DNA from 3 places in the Micromonospora sp. NPDC049230 genome. Region 3 is predicted to be linked to each of the others. Evidence: riboswitches for the same ligand, from Rfam matches in the RefSeq annotation. Region 3 holds a riboswitch; each other region holds the start of a gene.
The links. A riboswitch is a leader RNA that binds a small molecule or an ion and turns the genes downstream of it on or off. The one in region 3 is predicted to bind cobalamin.
Positions count from the first base shown of each region.

Region 1: linked by a shared signal. The riboswitch ahead of cobN (cobaltochelatase subunit CobN) and the one ahead of AB0A95_RS11325 (acyl-CoA thioesterase) in region 3 are both predicted to bind cobalamin.
Region 2: linked by a shared signal. The riboswitch ahead of bluB (5,6-dimethylbenzimidazole synthase) and the one ahead of AB0A95_RS11325 (acyl-CoA thioesterase) in region 3 are both predicted to bind cobalamin.

Region 1 covers NZ_JBEZCZ010000008.1:144,421-149,970, forward strand. Annotated here, with positions in the region: gene cobN (cobaltochelatase subunit CobN) at 1-1,995, opposite strand, end outside; cobalamin riboswitch at 2,257-2,386, opposite strand; gene AB0A95_RS10305 (hypothetical protein) at 2,587-2,862, opposite strand; gene AB0A95_RS10310 (DUF5919 domain-containing protein) at 3,285-3,911, shown strand; gene AB0A95_RS10315 (inositol monophosphatase family protein) at 3,908-4,738, shown strand; gene AB0A95_RS10320 (phosphotransferase) at 4,842-5,543, shown strand.
Region 2 covers NZ_JBEZCZ010000020.1:3,003-8,552, forward strand. Annotated here, with positions in the region: gene AB0A95_RS18210 (CHAT domain-containing protein) at 1-2,305, shown strand, start outside; gene AB0A95_RS18215 (hypothetical protein) at 2,295-2,675, shown strand; cobalamin riboswitch at 2,824-3,024, shown strand; gene bluB (5,6-dimethylbenzimidazole synthase) at 3,054-3,683, shown strand; gene AB0A95_RS18225 (hypothetical protein) at 4,096-4,407, shown strand; gene AB0A95_RS18230 (hypothetical protein) at 4,462-4,797, opposite strand; gene AB0A95_RS18235 (response regulator transcription factor) at 4,915-5,550, opposite strand, start outside.
Region 3 covers NZ_JBEZCZ010000009.1:144,475-150,024, reverse strand. Annotated here, with positions in the region: gene AB0A95_RS11340 (hypothetical protein) at 1-77, opposite strand, end outside; gene AB0A95_RS11335 (ALF repeat-containing protein) at 197-1,060, opposite strand; gene AB0A95_RS11330 (zinc-dependent alcohol dehydrogenase family protein) at 1,221-2,213, opposite strand; gene AB0A95_RS11325 (acyl-CoA thioesterase) at 2,317-2,763, opposite strand; cobalamin riboswitch at 2,956-3,170, opposite strand; gene AB0A95_RS11320 (copper resistance protein CopC) at 3,301-5,433, shown strand; gene AB0A95_RS11315 (copper chaperone PCu(A)C) at 5,499-5,550, shown strand, end outside.

The DNA of each region.
Region 1 (5,550 bases), on a different contig from region 3:
GGGCGCGTCGGCGAGGATGTGCAGCCCGTCGCGGATCTGCACGTCCTTGACCTCGCAGAGGTACCCGTCGAGGTGCAGCACGAAGTCGTCGAAGTCGTCCGCGTCGGGCATCGCCTCGGCGTGCAGGTCGTGGTGCAGCTCGGCGGCGCGTACGAGGTCCCAGATCTGCGCGCGCACGGTGGGCACCTTGGCCGGGTCGAGGGCCTGCACCGTCGCGTACTCGTCAAGCAGTTGCTCCAGTTTGGCCAGGTCGCCGTAGGTCTCGGCGCGGGCCATCGGCGGCACCAGGTGGTCGATGACCACGGCGTGCGCCCGCCGCTTGGCCTGGGTGCCCTCGCCGGGGTCGTTGACGATGAACGGGTAGACCAGCGGCAGGTCGGTGAGGACCGCGTCGGGCGCGCAGTCGGCGGCCAGGCCGAGGCCCTTGCCGGGCAGCCACTCGCACGTGCCGTGCTTGCCCAGGTGCACCACGGCGTCCGCGCCGAAGCCGCCGTCCGCGACGGGTGCGGCCAGCCAGCGGTACGCGGCCAGGTAGTGGTGACTCGGCGGGAGGTCCGGGTCGTGGTAGATGGCGATCGGGTTCTCCCCGAAGCCGCGCGGCGGTTGGATCAGCAGCACCACGTTGCCGAAGCGCAGCCCGGCGAGGACGATGTCGCCGGCCTCGGTGTACAGCTCGCCGGGCGGCTCACCCCAGTGTTCCCGCATCCGCTCGCGCAGCTCGGCCGGGATCTGGTCGAACCACCGCCGGTAGGTCGGCCCCGGTATCCGGGCCTCGGCGGCGGCCAGCTGCTCCGGGGTGAGCCACTCCACGTCGTGGCCTCCGGCGGCGATCAGCGCGTGGATCAGCGCGTCGCCGTCGTCGGGCGGTGGCGCGTCGCCCAGGTGGTAGCCGGCGTCGGCGAGCGCGGCGAAGAGCCGGACCGCCGAGACGGGGGTGTCCAGGCCGACGGCGTTGCCGACCCGGGAGTGCTTGGTGGGGTACGAGCTGAGCACCACGGCGACCCGCTTGTCGGCGTTGGGCACGTGGCGCAGCCGGGCGTGGCGCACCGCGATCCCGGCGACCCGGGCGGCCCGCTCGGGGTCGGCGGCGTAGACGGATAGGCCGTCGGCGTCGATCTGCTTGAACGAGAACGGCACTGTGACGATCCGACCGTCGAACTCGGGGATGGCCACCTGCATCGCCGCGTCCAACGGGGACAGCCCGGCGTCGCTGGCCTCCCACTGCGCCCGGGTGCTGGTCAGGCAGAGCGCCTGGATGACCGGCACGTCCAGGGCGGCCAGGGCGCCGACGTCCCAGGCGTCCTCGTCGCCACCTCCGGAGGCGTCGGCGGCGACCGCGCCGCCGGCGGCGAGCACTGTGACAAGCAGCGCGTCGCAGCGGGCGAACAGCCCGAGCGGGCCGGCGCCCGTGGTCAACCCGCGCAGCGAGCCGCAGAAGATCGGCAGCGGGTTGCCGCCGGCCTTGTGGACCGCGTCCGCGAGGACGTCGACGAAGTCGGTGTTGCCGGCGAGGGCGTGCGCGCGGTAGAAGACGATCCCCACTGTGGGACGGTCCGGGTCGGTCGGGTGCTCGCCGTGCACGCCGTACGCCGGGGTGGGTGTGGGCGGGGCGAACCCCTCGCCGGTGAGCAGCACCGTGTCGGAGAGGAACCGGGCCAGGTGCGCCAGGTTGTCCGGCCCGCCCTCGACCAGGTACGCCAGCGCCTGGGTGACGACCCCGGACGGCACCGTGGAGATGGCCATCAGCTCCGCGTCGGGCAGCGCCTCGCCGCCGAGCACGACCGTCGGCACCCCGGTGCCGAGCACCGCGGCGAGACCGTCCGGCCATGCCTGTCGACCGCCGAGCAGGCGTACGACGACCAGGGCGACCCCGTCGAGCAGGGCGGGCACCTCGTCGGCGGTGACCCGCGCGGGGTTGGCGAGCCGGTAGTCGGCGCCGCTGGCGCGGGCGGCCAGCAGGTCGGTGTCGGCGGTGGAGAGCAGCAGGATGCGCACGGCAGGCTCCGGAGAGTGACGCCCTGGCCGCTGCGGAGGCGACCTGGACGAAGCGGGTGGGGGCGGCGTCAGCCGGTACGACGGCGCGGCCGGACTCGCCGACGCGGACGCCGGGGCCGGTCAGCGCCGGGCAATCGACTCAGCAGTGCCGGAAGCCAGCGACCTGGAGCGCGATACGACGATAATCGTCGATGAATGAGACGCCGTGCGTCATCGGGTCCTCCTCGGGTGTCCACGCCCTGGGGTACGTCCCGACGGCCGAAGTATCCTGGCTTCCGGATCGACGCTCTCCCCCGGCCTTCCAACCGCAGACACACGGCCGTGACTCACGAGGGGGGATCGCTCCCCGGTGACAGTGGCGGGACCGCGTCGGAATCGCACCGACTTCCTTCACTGCCGTCAGGCCGCGAATGCTGCCACACCGCCGCGCCGCCGGTCAACGCGGACCCCGGCGCAGCCCGGCCACCTCAACCACATTGACCTGCGCAAATATCGGCGGATTGGCCGGCGTGGGAGGGAGCCACGTGCTTGCGCGACTCCCTGTGGAGCTGATGTCGTAGACGATTCAGCACCCGCGCGGTCAGCCCTCGGTTACTCGTGCTCGAAGCGGCGCGGCCGGCGGGTCAACGACAGCCAGCCGAGGAAACGGGCGTGCATCTTGGCAAGGTCGGGGCGACCGCCAAGACTGAACAGGTCGTGGATCGCCTCGTTCATGCAGGACGTCAGGTAGAGGGCCAGCGCCAGCGTGTGGCCATAGAACTCCGCGACGAGATCGAGTTGCGCGCGGGAGCACGGCCACGGGGCGGCGCAGGTGCGGCACAGCCAGGCGGGGCGCATCGGCAGGTGCGGACGGGAGCGAAGACTCACACCACGACCCTGCTCACCGCAACCGCAGCCATCCATCACACCGCGTGATCCCTCGGCGGATAACTTCCATCCATCCTCCGGATGTCGTCCCGGCACCGTCATCAGATCGCTGGATATGCTGACCCTCATCCCCGGTGTGGGAAGGGAGCCGCGCGTGAGCGTTCGAACGACTGGAGCGTTCACCGTTCCCGACCTGCTGTGGGATTCCTCCGACACGCTCGACGCCCTTGCCACCCGGAACATCGCTCAGGTGTTCCGTCTCGTCCAGAAAGCCACCCGCGCCAGCCAGACAAACGTCGGCATCGCCACCGGGCTCAGTCAGGCGCAGGTCAGCGAGATCACCAGCGGCGCCCGCCGGGTCAGCAGCAATCGACGTCCTCACCCGCATCTGCACCGGCCTGTCCATGCCCCGCCACGCACGCATGACGCTCCTGCTCGGCGAACGCGACCGAACCCCGACCGAACGAAACGTCAGTGGCCTGCGGGTCGCGAGGGCGGCGCGGGACCAGTGCGCCGATGTCACCGCGATCTATTCCAGCCGGTCAGATTTCGTGGCGGAGTTGCCGCCGCACGTCCTCTTCGAGGATGCCACGGACATCCGGGCGTCCGGCCTGTCGCTCAACCTCATCTGTCAGCAGTACGCCGACAACCGTCTTCTGAAGCTCCTCGCCGCCGGCACCCGCCTCCGTTGCCTTTTCCTCGATCCGGCCGGGGAGGCGATCAGGCGGCAGGAGCGTGAGGACGACTATCCGGACGGACACCTCAGCGCGCTCACCGAACTCAACATCCAGAATCTGGCCCGCCGCATTCGTGACAGGCTCCCCGCAGGTGCCCGAGACCACCTGTCCATCGGCGTCTACGACGAGTCAATTCGCGCCAACTTACTTCTGATCGATGACCAGCTCTGCGTCGTCCAGCACTACCTACCGCGGATGCGGGGCGTCGACTGTCCGACAATGGTCATCGAACGCGGCGCGGGTCCCTCCGGCCTCTACCCGATATTCGACGAGATGTTCACCTCACTCTGGGAGCGCAGCCGCCAGCTATGACCGACTACGCCCACCTCCTCCCCCTCGCGCAGGAGGCCGTCGACCTGGCGCACGACCTGATGCGGACGCTCCAGCCCGGTGCGCTGACCTTCAAGGGTGACCGCGACATGGCTTCCGAGGTGGACTACGCCATCGAGAGGGCGGTCCGCGAACATCTGGCAACCAAGGCGCCCGACATCGGTTTCCTCGGCGAGGAGTACGGGAGCAGCGGCGACACCAGCACACTGACCTGGGCACTCGATCCCGTCGATGGCACCGTCAACTTCGTCCACGGCTCACCCCTGTGCGCGATCTCCCTCGGCCTCCTGCACGGCGCAGACGCCGTCCTCGGCGTCATCGACCTGCCGTTCCTCGGCACCCGCTACCACGCCGCCAAGGGAGACGGTGCCTACGCCAGCAACCGCCGCATCCACGCCAGCCGGGTCACCGACCTCAAGGACGCCGTCGTCGCCATCGGCGACTACGCGGTCGGCGGCGACGCCAGCCGGAAGAACACCGGGCGACTTGCCATCACCGAGCAGCTCACCCGGCACGTCCAACGGATCCGCATGCACGGTTCTGCCGCAATTGACCTCGCCTGGTTGGCTCACGGCAAGATCGACGCGTTCATCATGCTCACCAACAAGCCCTGGGACACCGTCGCGGGTGTCGTGATCGCCCGAGAGGCTGGTGCCCTGGTCGTCGACCTCGACGGCGCTCCGCACAGCGTGCACGCTGCCGCCACGATCGGTGGCAACGACCTGCTCCTACCGTCCATCGTGACGCTCGTTCAACGATCAATCGCACCTCCGGAACCCGACCAGCAAGGGATGCCGTCGCCAACCTAGTCGCAACGTTTCCTCGTCGATTGGCGTCCGTGTCGAACTGCGCCATGATCCTGAGGTGAGCAGTGACGAGGAGCCGTTGGCGGGGAACGTCACGACCGGGGTGGTGCGGATCGGCGAGACAGTTCGTCGTCCGGTCGGGCCGTGGACCGACTCGGTCGACGCGGTGCTGGGGCACCTGTGGGCGGTGGGATTCACCGGCGCTCCTCGACCGCTGGGTCGCGATGGGCAGGGTCGGCAGGTGCTGGAGTACGTGTCTGGCGAGGTGGGCGCGGAAACCGGCACGTACGCGCCAGCGGAGCTGATCTCGATTGGTCGAATGCTGGCGGACCTGCATGAAGCGCTGGCCGAGTTCGTGCCGCCGCCCGACGCGGTGTGGAACCGACTGATTCCGCCCGATCGGGAGGAAATGATCTATCACAACGACGTGGCCCCGTGGAACCTGGTCAGGTCGGACCGAGGCTGGGTGCTGATCGACTGGGATGCAGCCGCGCCGAGTTCGCGGTTGTGGGACATCGCCTACGCCACGCAGAGCATGGCCGGCTTGCGGGCAGACCGTCCCGTCACGGAGTCCGCCGCCAGGCTGCGGGCATTCGTCGACGGCTACGGCCTTGAACCGGCCGCACGACCGGCACTCGCGGGAATGCTGGGCCGTCGGGCCAGAGCCATGTACGACCTGCTACGCGAGGGAGCCCGGCAACAGCGCCAACCGTGGGCCCGAATCTGGCATGAAGACGGCCCGTACTGGAAGGCTACGGCCGAGTATCTCGACGCCCATCGCGAGGCGTGGAACACCGCGCTACGGTGATCGTCGG
Region 2 (5,550 bases), on a different contig from region 3:
GGCCGTGACCGCCGCGCTGCCGCAGCTCACCGGTGCCGACGCCGGCCGAGCCCGGATGCAGCGGGGGGTGGTGCTGCACTACCGCGGCCGCTATGCCGAGGCGGTGCGCGACTACGGCATCGCCATCGACATCGCCCAACGCGAAGGCGACCCACTACTGGAGGCCCGCGCCCGCAACAACCGTGGACTACTCAACGCACATCGGGGCTCCCCCGGCGGCACCGACGACGACCTCTCCCGGGCGGCGGCGGTCTTCCGCCGGCTCGGACTCGACCTCGCTGCGGCAGACGCCCGCTGGAACAGTGGCATCGCCGCCGGGCAACGGGGCGAGATCGCCGTGGCGCTACGCTGCTTCGCCGAGGTCGACGAGGAGTACCGGCGGCTCGCCGTCCCCCGTCCGGCGCTGCTGCTAGACCGGTTCGAGCTGCTGCTGTCGGTACCGCTGCTCTACGAGGCGGTCGAGGTCGCCGCCGCCGCGGTACGGGAGCTGCACCGCAGAGGAATGGCCTCGGACCTCGCCGAGGCGCTGCTCGCCCAGGCCCGGGCCGCGCTGCTCGCCGACGACCTGGACACCGCGACTGCGGCTGCCGCCCAGGCCCGGGTCAGGTTCCGGCGTCAGGGCCGCCGCACCTGGGCCGCCTTCGCCCGGCACGTCGAACTGCGCGCGGAGTTCCGCCGGGGCACCCGGACGGCGGCCCTGCTCGCCGCGATGGTGCGGACCGCCGGCCAGCTCGACGCCACCGGGTGGCCGGGCCCGGCGCTGACCACCCGCATCGAAGCCGGCCTGCTGGCCGCCGCCTCGGGTCGTGTCGACCGGGCCGTGGCCCTGCTCGACCTGGCCGCCCAGGCCCGCCGTCGCGGCACCGCCCCCCGCCGCGCCCAGGGTTGGTACGCCTTGGCCCGGTCGCGCCGGCTCACCGGGGACGATTCCGGTGCGGCCCGGGCCCTGCGCCGGGGGCTGGCCGTCCTCGACCGGCACCGCACGTCGCTCGGTGCCACGGAGTTACGGGCGCACAGCGGGACGTACGGGCAGGAGTTGGCCGCCGAGGGCCTCGACATTGCGGTCCGCGCCGGCTCCCCGGCCCGGACCCTGGCCTGGACCGAACGCTGGCGGGCCAACACCCTGCGGATGCGGCCGGCGCTGCCCCCCGACGACCCGGACCTGTTCGCGGCGCTCACCGAACTCCGGCTCGTCAGTAGCCTGCTGGAGGACACCGTGCTGGCTGGCCGGCCGGCCCACGCACTGCGCAGCCGGCAGGCCCGGCTGGAACGGCGCATCCAGGACCTGGCCCGCCGGGTGCCCGGCGGAAGCGGCGTGGTGACCCCGCCCGGCGTGGGCATGCTCGCCGGGCGGCTCGGCTCCCGCGTGCTGGTCGAACTGGTCGCCCACGGCGACCGGCTCCGGGCGGTGCTGGTCCGCGACGGCCGGGCCAGCCTGCACGACCTCGGCCCGCTCGCCGAGGCGGTGCACCTGGTCCGGTGGCACCGGTTCGCCCTGCGCCGGCTGGTCACCACCGGCGACACGCCCACCGCGCGGGCCGGGGCCGGGCACGCCGCCGCCACCCTGGACCGCCAGCTCTTCGATCCGTTGCGGCGGCACCTCGGCGACCGCCCCCTGGTGATCGTGCCGGTCGGGGCCCTGCACGCCGTGCCGTGGTCGGGGTTGCCGACCTGTGCCGGACGTCCCGTGACGGTTGCCCCGTCGGCCACCGCCTGGCTCAGTGCGGACGGGCGGCAACCATCGGCCGGGCCCTCGGTCCTGGCCTGCGGGCCGCGCCTGCCGGCCGGCCGGGTCGAGGTACGCCGACTCGCGCAGGTGCTGCCTGGGGCCACCCTGCTCACCGGTGCGGACGCCACCGCCGACGCGTTGACCGCGGCGCTGGACGGGGCCGGCCTAGTCCACATCGCCGCCCACGGCACCTTCCGCGCCGACAACCCCCAGTTCTCCACCCTCGAGCTGGCCGACGGCCCGCTGTTCGCGTACGAGTGGGAACGGGTCTCCCGGCCGCCCGGCTGCGTGGTGCTCTCCGCCTGCGACTCGGGACTGACCGCGGTGCGTCCCGGCGACGAGGTCATGGGCTTCACCGCCGTGCTGCTCGCCCTGGGCGCACGGTGCCTGATCGCCACCGTGCTGCCGGTGCCGGCCGACCCCACCACCGGGCTCATGCTGGACCTGCACCGACGGATGCGGGCCGGCATCCGCCCCGCCCAGGCTCTCGCCGACGCCCAGCAGGCCTTCGCCAGCGCCGGCGACGGCACCGCCGGGGCCACGGCGGCGGCGTTCGTCTGCCTCGGTGCCGGTTGACGCCGCGCCGATCAGCCGCATCGGCCCGCAGGCCTGTGCGGCTGTTACGCGGAACGTGCTCGAGATCGCCATCCGAATCGCCGCCATGTCGGTAACGCCACCCGCTGGTAGGCACGGCGCACTGGAGGTGCTTTGGCTGCAAGGCAACACCTCCCAGGCTGTCGACGTCTTCGGTGACGGCGAGCCGTTTTCCCTAGCCGTCGGGCCAGCGACGGCTGCCGTCGGCGACCTCGTTCTCGGCCGGAGACTGAACGGGCGTGCCGGGGCGGTGCTCATCGGCGTCGGCCAGAGCCCACTCGCCCCGATGGCCACGGTGGCGCGGCCCGGGCTCTGCGGCTACCGGGGTGCTGATCGGATCGTCACTGTCTAATCCCACCTGATGCTTGACGGATCCGTCCCAGGTGTTGCTTGACGGTTGGTCTAGGTTCTGTTGCTGACCTTGCGGGGCCGCCGCCACGCAAGATGCCGAAATCATGGCGAGGTTCGTCCCATGTTCGTCGGGACCGTTATGGTGTGCGGTGGCACGAACGTTGCGAGGTGCCCTGCGCGAGTGGGGAGAATCGGGAAGCCGGTGTGAGTCCGGCACGGGCCCGCCGCGGTGACCGGGGAGCTGCCACCCACGCGTACCAGGCGCAGCCACTGACCCTGCGGGGTTGGGAAGGCGGGTGACCAGCGTAGATCCGGGAGTCCGAAGACCGGCCTCGCGCCATCGCCCCCGCCAGGGGCACGAGCGCAGCGGGAGCCTGCCTTGTACACCGGACTCTACGAGACCATCCACCGGCGCCGGGACGTACGTGCCCAGTTCACCGGGGCGCCGATCCCCGACGAGACGTTGAACCGGGTCCTCACGGCGGCGCACGCCGCGCCGAGCGTCGGCCTCTCCCAGCCCTGGGACTTCATCCTGGTCCGCGATCCCGAGCTGCGGCAGGAGTTCCACAAGCACGTACAGCGGGAACGGGACGCCTTCGCGGCCACTCTCGACGGTGCGGCGGCGGAACGCTTCAACCGGATCAAGATCGATGGCGTACGCGAGTCGACGTTGTCGGTCGTGACCACGTACGACCCGCAGCGGGGTGGACCGGCCGTGCTCGGCCGTCACGCGATCGCCGACGCCGGCCTCTACTCGGTCTGCCTGGCAATCCAGAACCTGTGGCTGGCCGCGACCGCCGAGCAACTCGGGGTCGGTTGGGTCTCGTTCTACCGGGAGCCGTTCCTGCGCGACCTGCTCGGCATCCCGGCCACCGTCCGCCCGGTGGCGTGGCTCTGCCTCGGCCCGGTCACCCATCTGGAGCAGACGCCGGACCTGGAGCGGCACGGCTGGCGCCAGCGACGCCCGGTGTCATCGGTGATCCACCACGATCGTTGGACGACGGAGTGACCGAGTGGTTGTGGCGGCGCTCCCGCGCCAGCCACCCCGCGTGTAGCTCGGCGATGCCGCTGGCAGCCGCTCCGTCCCGCATCCATAGTGGTTGGCCGCTCGGCGGATGGGATACGCGGTCCGGACGGGCGACACTGGCGAGATGTCAGCGAGGGGACACCGACCGTGATCGCACCGTCGATCGCCGTGGAGGGCCCGGCCTGGGGTGAGCCGGGGCTGACGGCGCGTGCCGGCCGATACCCGTTGGCCGTGGAGGCACCGGTCATGGCGGGCGTCGACATCCTCGTCCCCGGCGTCTCCACGCTGAGCCACTACGCCCGCCTACTACGCCCTCTACTGGGCGCTGGCCGCCCACGCGGAGGCCACCGGCCTGGACGAACAGCGGTGCCGGTGGCTAATCCGGCGGACCGAGGTGGCGCTCGCGGTGATCTCCCGGGCCGCCGGCACGGACGTTCCGGATCCGGCGCCGGCGCACGGCGTGGACGCCCTGGCCCGGCTCGCTCCGGAGCCGGGCCGCGAGTTCAGCGTCGCCGACCGTGAGGGCCAAGCGGCCATGCTCCGCCACCGGGTTAGCGTGCCGTCAACGGACGCCGATAACGCCAAATTCGGCGCGATTGGGGCCTCGGGGGCGATTCGAAACAGCTACCAGAACGGTGATGGCCGCAGCCGCCTGACGCAGCGGCGCTCCGAGAGCCCACCCCAGCAATCGATGAGCGCGCCGTAGAGCCCGCAACCGATCAGGGCCCGCAGCACGTGCGGCTGGTCCGGCCGGCCCTTCTTAGCGGCGTTCGAACAGGTCTCGCACCTCACCGCCCACGCGAGTGACAGTCGGGTGGATGGCCTCGCCCAGAAGCCGCCCGACGTCGCGGATGTCCTGGCGGACGGCGTCGTCGCGGAACGCGTTACCGGCGGCTTCGAAGGCCTCGTTCATGACCGCTCGCAGTCGATCCAGCGCTGCCTCGGTCTGTCCGTCGTCGCTGGCCTGCTCGACATGCATCTTCAGCTTGAGGGCCAGCGCCTCGGCCCGGTTTGCTACTTCCCGCCACTGTGCCGATGACTCGCTCAGGCCCAGGCCGAGCAGCCGATCACGTCTGTCCTCTTCGTACGTCGGCATCATTCGAGTCTGCGCTCGACGCCGCCGGACAGTCAGGGTCGGACGGCCCTCTACGCTGTCTGCGACACCGCGGCGGTCGGCGACTGACACCACCACCATCTTCGGCTGCCCTCCGAGTCAGTGTGGACGCTCGCCGAGCAGCTTGGTGGCCAGCACCGCTGCCTGGGTGCGGCGTTCCAGACCGAGTTTGGCGAGCAGGCTGGACACGTAGTTCTTGACGGTCTTCTCGGCGAGGAACATCCGGCCAGCGATCTCCCGGTTGGTCAGGCCCTCGGCCACGTACTGCAGGATCCGGCGTTCCTGGTCGGTCAGACCGGCGAGCTCGCGCGGCTGCTCGACGCCGTTGCGAATGCGCTCCAGGACTCGCTGGGTGACCGCGGGGTCGAGCAGTGACTGCCCGGCCGCCACCCGGCGTACCGCGTCGACCAGGTCGGTGCCCTTGATCTGCTTGAGCACGTATCCTGCGGCGCCAGCCATGATCGCCGCGAACAACGCCTCGTCGTCCTCGTACGACGTCAGGATCAGCCCTTTGATCGTCGAATCGACAGCCCGCACGTCGCGACACACGTCGATGCCGTTGCCGTCCGGCAGCCGGGCGTCGAGCACCGCGACATCGGGCCGCAGCGCCGGGATCCGCCGGGTCGCCTCCTGCGCCAGACCGGACTCGCCGACCACCTGGATGTCACCGGCCGCCTGCAACAGGTCAACCAGGCCGCGACGGACGACCTCGTGATCGTCGAGCAGAAAGACACG
Region 3 (5,550 bases):
TCTCGATTCAGCAGAAAGGTGAGGCAGAAGCCCGCGAAGCGCTCCTGCCCCGCCCACCTCCACTGTTCCACGCCCACCTGAACAGGGTATGGCCGTTTGTCAGGGTGGGCCGAGAGGGTGGGCCGCCCCCGCATGGTGCAGCCCACCCGAGCCCGCCGTCCACGGCCGACGAAGACGCCCGACGGCCTCCGAGACGTCAGGCCGACGCCGCCGGCTGATACACGCAGTCGAGCGCACGTGCGACGTAGAGGCCGTGGTTGAGGTAGGTCAGAAGGACATCGATGGTCCCGTTGTCGAGCGCCACCTGCGCGGCCGCCCGCACGTTCTCCCCACCCTTCGACATCGTCTGGTTCGCCGCGATCCGCAGATCCGTGGTCCAGGCGACCCGCAGGCCCGTCTTGAGGAACGCCCGCAGATCATCCGCAGAGCCGTCCAGCCCCACCTGGATCCTGCCCGGCAACGTGGTCAACGACTCCCTGACCGCCGCAGCCATGATCTGGTTCGCCAGCACCCGCACCTCGGTGTCCGAGGCGGTGTCGAGGTCGACTGTGACAAGCGCGCGAATATCCGTGAACAGCTTGAGGGACCCCGCGTCGAGCGCACGTGCGATGTACAGGCCGTGGTTGAGGTAGGTCAGAAGGACATCGATGGTCCCGTTGTCGAGCGCCACCTGCGCGGCCGCCCGCACGTTCTCCCCACCCTTCGACATCGTCTGGTTCGCCGCGATCCGCAGATCCGTGGTCCAGGCGACCCGCAGGCCCGTCTTGAGGAACGCCCGCAGATCATCCGCAGAGCCGTCCAGCCCCACCTGGATCCTGCCGGGCAACGTGGTCAACGAGTCCCTGACCGCCGCAGCCATGATCTGGTTCGCCAGCACCCGCACCTCGGTGTCCGAGGCGGTGTCGAGGTCGACTGTGACAAGCTCACGAATGTCCGTGTACACGATCGCTCGGCAGGATGTTCCGGTGAGCCCGGGCGACCTGGTTTGCGCCACCGCGGATGTCGCCGGGGCCAGGAAGGCCAGTGCCAGGAGGATGCCAGCCGCAATCTTCAGTCGCATGTGGACTACTGTTTCCCTTCACCACGTGAATGATCGTCGGTGCGAAACATACAAGGTCTCCGAGATCCGCATGGGCCCTTGAGCACCGACCGCGTCGGGCCGCAGAACGCAGCCCGGAGCAGCGAGCCCCGACCGCTTCGCTGTCCACCAAGGGCTCGGCTCAACCGGCGACGTCCACGATGACCTTGCCCTCGGCGGTGCCGCCGGCGACCAGGCGGTGGGCGTCCGTGACCGTGTCGAGCGTGAACGTGCGTGGATCCAGTCGGGGGCGCAGGGCACCGGCGTCGGCCAGCGCCGCGATCTCGCGCAGAATCTCGCCGTGGTGTTCGCGGCCCCGCCCGGTCAGCATCGGCAACAGGGTGAACACGCCGGAGTAGGTGGCCCCCCGGAACGACAGCGGGGCGAGCGAGTGCGACCCCCAGCCCAGCGCGCTGACCACGTGCCCGTGATGGGTGCGCACCGCCGCGAACGACGCGTCGAGCGTCGGGCCACCGACGTTGTCGACGATGATGTCGAACCCCTCGCCGCCGGTGTACCTCTGCACGTACTCCTCGACGTTGCTTGTGGTGTAGTCGATCGGCACGGCGCCCAGGCTCTCGATCACCCGCATGCTCGCCGGCCCGCCGGTGGCGTACGCCTCGGCGCCGCGCGCCTGGGCCAGCTGCACACCCACGTATCCGACACCGCCGGCACCGCCGTGTACCAGCACCTTCTGCCCGGCGCGGACTCCGGCCCGGTCGACGAGCCCCTCCCAGGAGGTGATCGCCGCCAGTGGCAACGCGGCGGCCTCCCGCATCGACAGGGCGCGGGGCTTGCGGGCCAGTAGTCGGGCGTCCACGGCGGCGTACTCGGCGAGTGAGCCCTGGAGGTCGCCCACGCCCCCGCACAGCCCGTACACCTCGTCTCCGGGCGCGAAGCCGGTCACCTCCGCGCCGACCGCCGCCACGACGCCGGCGAGGTCCAGGCCGAGCACCGCGGGAGGCTGGACACGCGCGTGCGCGGCCTTTCCCGCCTGGATCTTCGTGTCGAGGGGGTTGACGCCGCTGGCGACGATCCGCACCAGCACCTGCCCGCGCCCGGGGATGGGTTGATCGATCTCCTCGACCGTCAGCGGAACGTCGAACTCCCGCAGCACCGCAGCGCGCATAACCATCCACACTCTCCGTGATCGAGGCTTCACGTGGACGCTATCCGACCGGATCGGCGGCGGGGCGGGTTCCTCGGACCGCGCCCCCCACGGGCGGGCCGAGCACCTGTCAGTCGTCTTCGGCACCGTCGAGCAGCGCACGTCGCAGCGCCAGCCGGTGCTTCCGGCGGATCTCCGCCTCCCGGTACCGTCGCCGGTCCCCGTCGGTCTCCGGTAGCAGCGGCGGCACGCTACGAGGCTGGCCGTCGTCGTCGATGGCGACCATGACCAGGTGGGCGGTGGCCACGTCGGTGGGCGGCACCGCCCGGTCCCACCGGTCGGCGGTCACCTTGACGGCCACCTCCATCGAGCTGCGGCCGGCCCAGGTGATCCGGGCGTCGACGTGCACGACGTCACCGACCCGCACCGCGCGCAGGAACGCCGTCTCGTCGATGGCGGCGGTCACCGCCGGCCCGTCGGAGTGCCGGGCGGCGACCACACCGGCGACGGAGTCGATGAGGTTGAGGATCCGGCCGCCGTGCACCGTACCCATCAGGTTGGTGTGGTGCTGGTCCATGATCTGCGACAGGGTCAGGTGCGACGCCGACGGCGCTCGGCCGGCGATGGTGGTGTCGTGCACAGCGGTAGTCCGTCCCTCGGAACCCACACCGCCGGATCACGGACACCCGCTGACGAGGACCTGGCCGCGCGCCACACGCACGGCCCGTCGCCCGCTCAGCCCACCCGCGAGGCCGACGGCAGCGCACACGGTTGTGTACGCGGCGCCGGCAGGTCTTCGGACTCGCGGGCCTGACCGGTGGTGCCGGTCCCCTACTGGCCGTCGCTTCCCGGGCCGTTGGCCCAGTGCTGATGACGGCGGTCGTTCCCACTCACCGCTGCGGGGCAGCCCCGGATTTCCACCGGGTTCCCTCCTACGACGCCCAGCCGGTCACGGCGGGGCGAACCAGCGCCGCCGGCAGCATAGCTGGCCAGGGAATCTGTCCACCCGGGGCATCGTGTCGCGGCGGCCCGCGTCCTCGTCGTCAACTTTCGTCGTCCGAGGAAGAAGATCGTCACCTCTTGAAAAAAGTCTCGCGCGGGTGAGGATATCCAGATGCGTCGTCTCCCCCAGACTTGCGGGCGGGTGGTCTCGGGCCTCCTCGCGTTCCTCCTCGCCTCGGCGGTCGCCCTCCTCGCGTCCGCCCAACCCGCCGCGGCGCACGGGACCCTCGCCGAGTCCACACCGGCGAGCGGCGCCACAGTGCGCGAGCCGTTCACGGAGGTGCGGCTCCTCTTCACCGAGAAGGCCGCCGCCAACGCGTTCTTCACGATCACCGCCCCCGGCGGCACCCGTGTCGACAACGGCTGGTCGCAGGGGGAGCCAAAGCCACTGGAGAAGCCGGTACGGGAGTACTTCCTGGTCAACGGGCAGTTCGAGCCACGGGAGTACACGACGGGGTTCCCCGCGGTGGTGGCCGTCGCCCACCTGCCCGCCAAGGGCCAGTACTCGGTGAGCTACCTGTCGGTCGCCTCGGACGGCGACACCGTGCGGGGCACCCTGACCTTCCGCTACGAGGGGCGGGTGACGGCAGCGCCGAAGGGGTGGGAGCCGCCGTCGACCCAGCCGGACCCGGCGCTGGTGGCCGCCAGCGAGCAGCACAACTCGTCCGGGCAGGCGTCGGCGGTGCCGACCACCGCCGACGATCCGTCGACCCCGCCGGCCGCGGCGGCCCCGTCGACCGGGTCGACCGGGTCGACCGAGGAGAACGGTCCCGGAGCACTGGCCTGGACCGGCTTGGCGGTGGTCGCGGCGGTCGGGGCGGTCGCCGGGTACGTCGTCTGGCGTCGCCGATCGGCGTCCGCCGGCACACCCGCCGGCCGGGGCCGTACCTCGCGGGCGACAGGTCGACGCGGCGGTGGTGCCCGCTCCCCGAACAGGGCCGGCGCTGGCAGGGCCGTCGGCGGCAGGACCGTCGGCGGCAAGGCTGCCGGAGACAAGACCGGCGGCAAGACCGTCGCTGGCAAGACCGTCGGGGCAAAGGCCGGCGGCGGCAAGATCAGCGGGGCCGCCAAGGCCGGCGCGGCGACCGGCGTCGTCGCGCGTACCGCGAGTGACAAGCGGGGGCCCGCCACCGTGCCGGCGGCGCGCAAGGGCGACACGGTCGTCACGGCCCGCACGGGCGTCACCGTCGAGCCGACGCCGACCGGTCCGGTGGAGAGGGCCCTCACCAGCACGGACGACGAGCCGACTGTCGACCCCGGGCCACGGCCCGACACGGACCTCGCCGCCGCGACGCCCGGGTCCCGGTTGAGCAACACCCACCTGGCGCTGCTCGTCGGCGGGCTGGTGATCGCCCTGCTGGCCGGGTTCGGGCTGGCCCGCATCGGGACCGGCGACGAGAACCGGGCGAACCGCGACGCCCGACAGTCCGCGGCGGGTCCGCCCGCCGCGGGGCAGGAGGGCTCCGCGACCGACGGGCACCAACACCCGGCGGGCACCGGGCCGCACACGCATCGGGGTGACGACGCGACGGGCGCGGCGCTGGCGACCGGGACGACGGTCAGCGCCGGCGGCTACACGCTGCAACCGCTGGAGCGGACCCAACCCCCAGGTGTACGCGCCGACTACCGGTTCCGCATCGTCGGGACCGACCGGCAGCCGGCGACCCGCTTCGCGGTCGTCCACGACAAGCCGTTGCACATGATCGTGGTCGGCCGCGACCTGTCCGGCTACCAGCACCTGCATCCGACGATGGCGCCCGACGGCACCTGGAGCGTCCCCCTGACGCTGGCCCGGCCCGGCGGCTACCGCGTCTACGCCGACTTCTCCGTCACCGCGACGAACGGCACACAGATCCCGCTCGTGCTGGGCGTCGACCACACAGTGCCCGGCGCGCACACCCCGACCGCGCTGCCGCCGGTGCGGGCCGAGGCGACGGCCGGGCCCTACAAGGTGTCGATGAACGGCACCCCGACGGTGGGGGTGACGGCGCCGATGCACTTCCAGGTCAGCGCCGACCCGACCATTCCCGCGCAGCTGGAGCGGTACCTGGGCGCGTACGGGCATCTGGTCGTCGTCCGCGAGGGCGATCTCGGGTACGTGCACGTGCACCCCGAGCAGGAGTTGGTCGACGGGTCGGTCAAGTTCTGGCTGACCGCCCCGAGTTCGGGCCGGTACCGGGCGTTCTTCGACTTCCAGATCGCCGGGAAGGTGCACACCGCCGAGTTCACGATCAACGTGCCCTGAGACCGGAACTTTCTCCCCGCCGCGGCCGACCTAACTGCCAGCAGCGATCATCGGAGGAAGAACACATGCGCACCACCAGCCCGCTCGGTTTACGCCGCTCGGCCACCGTCCTCGCCG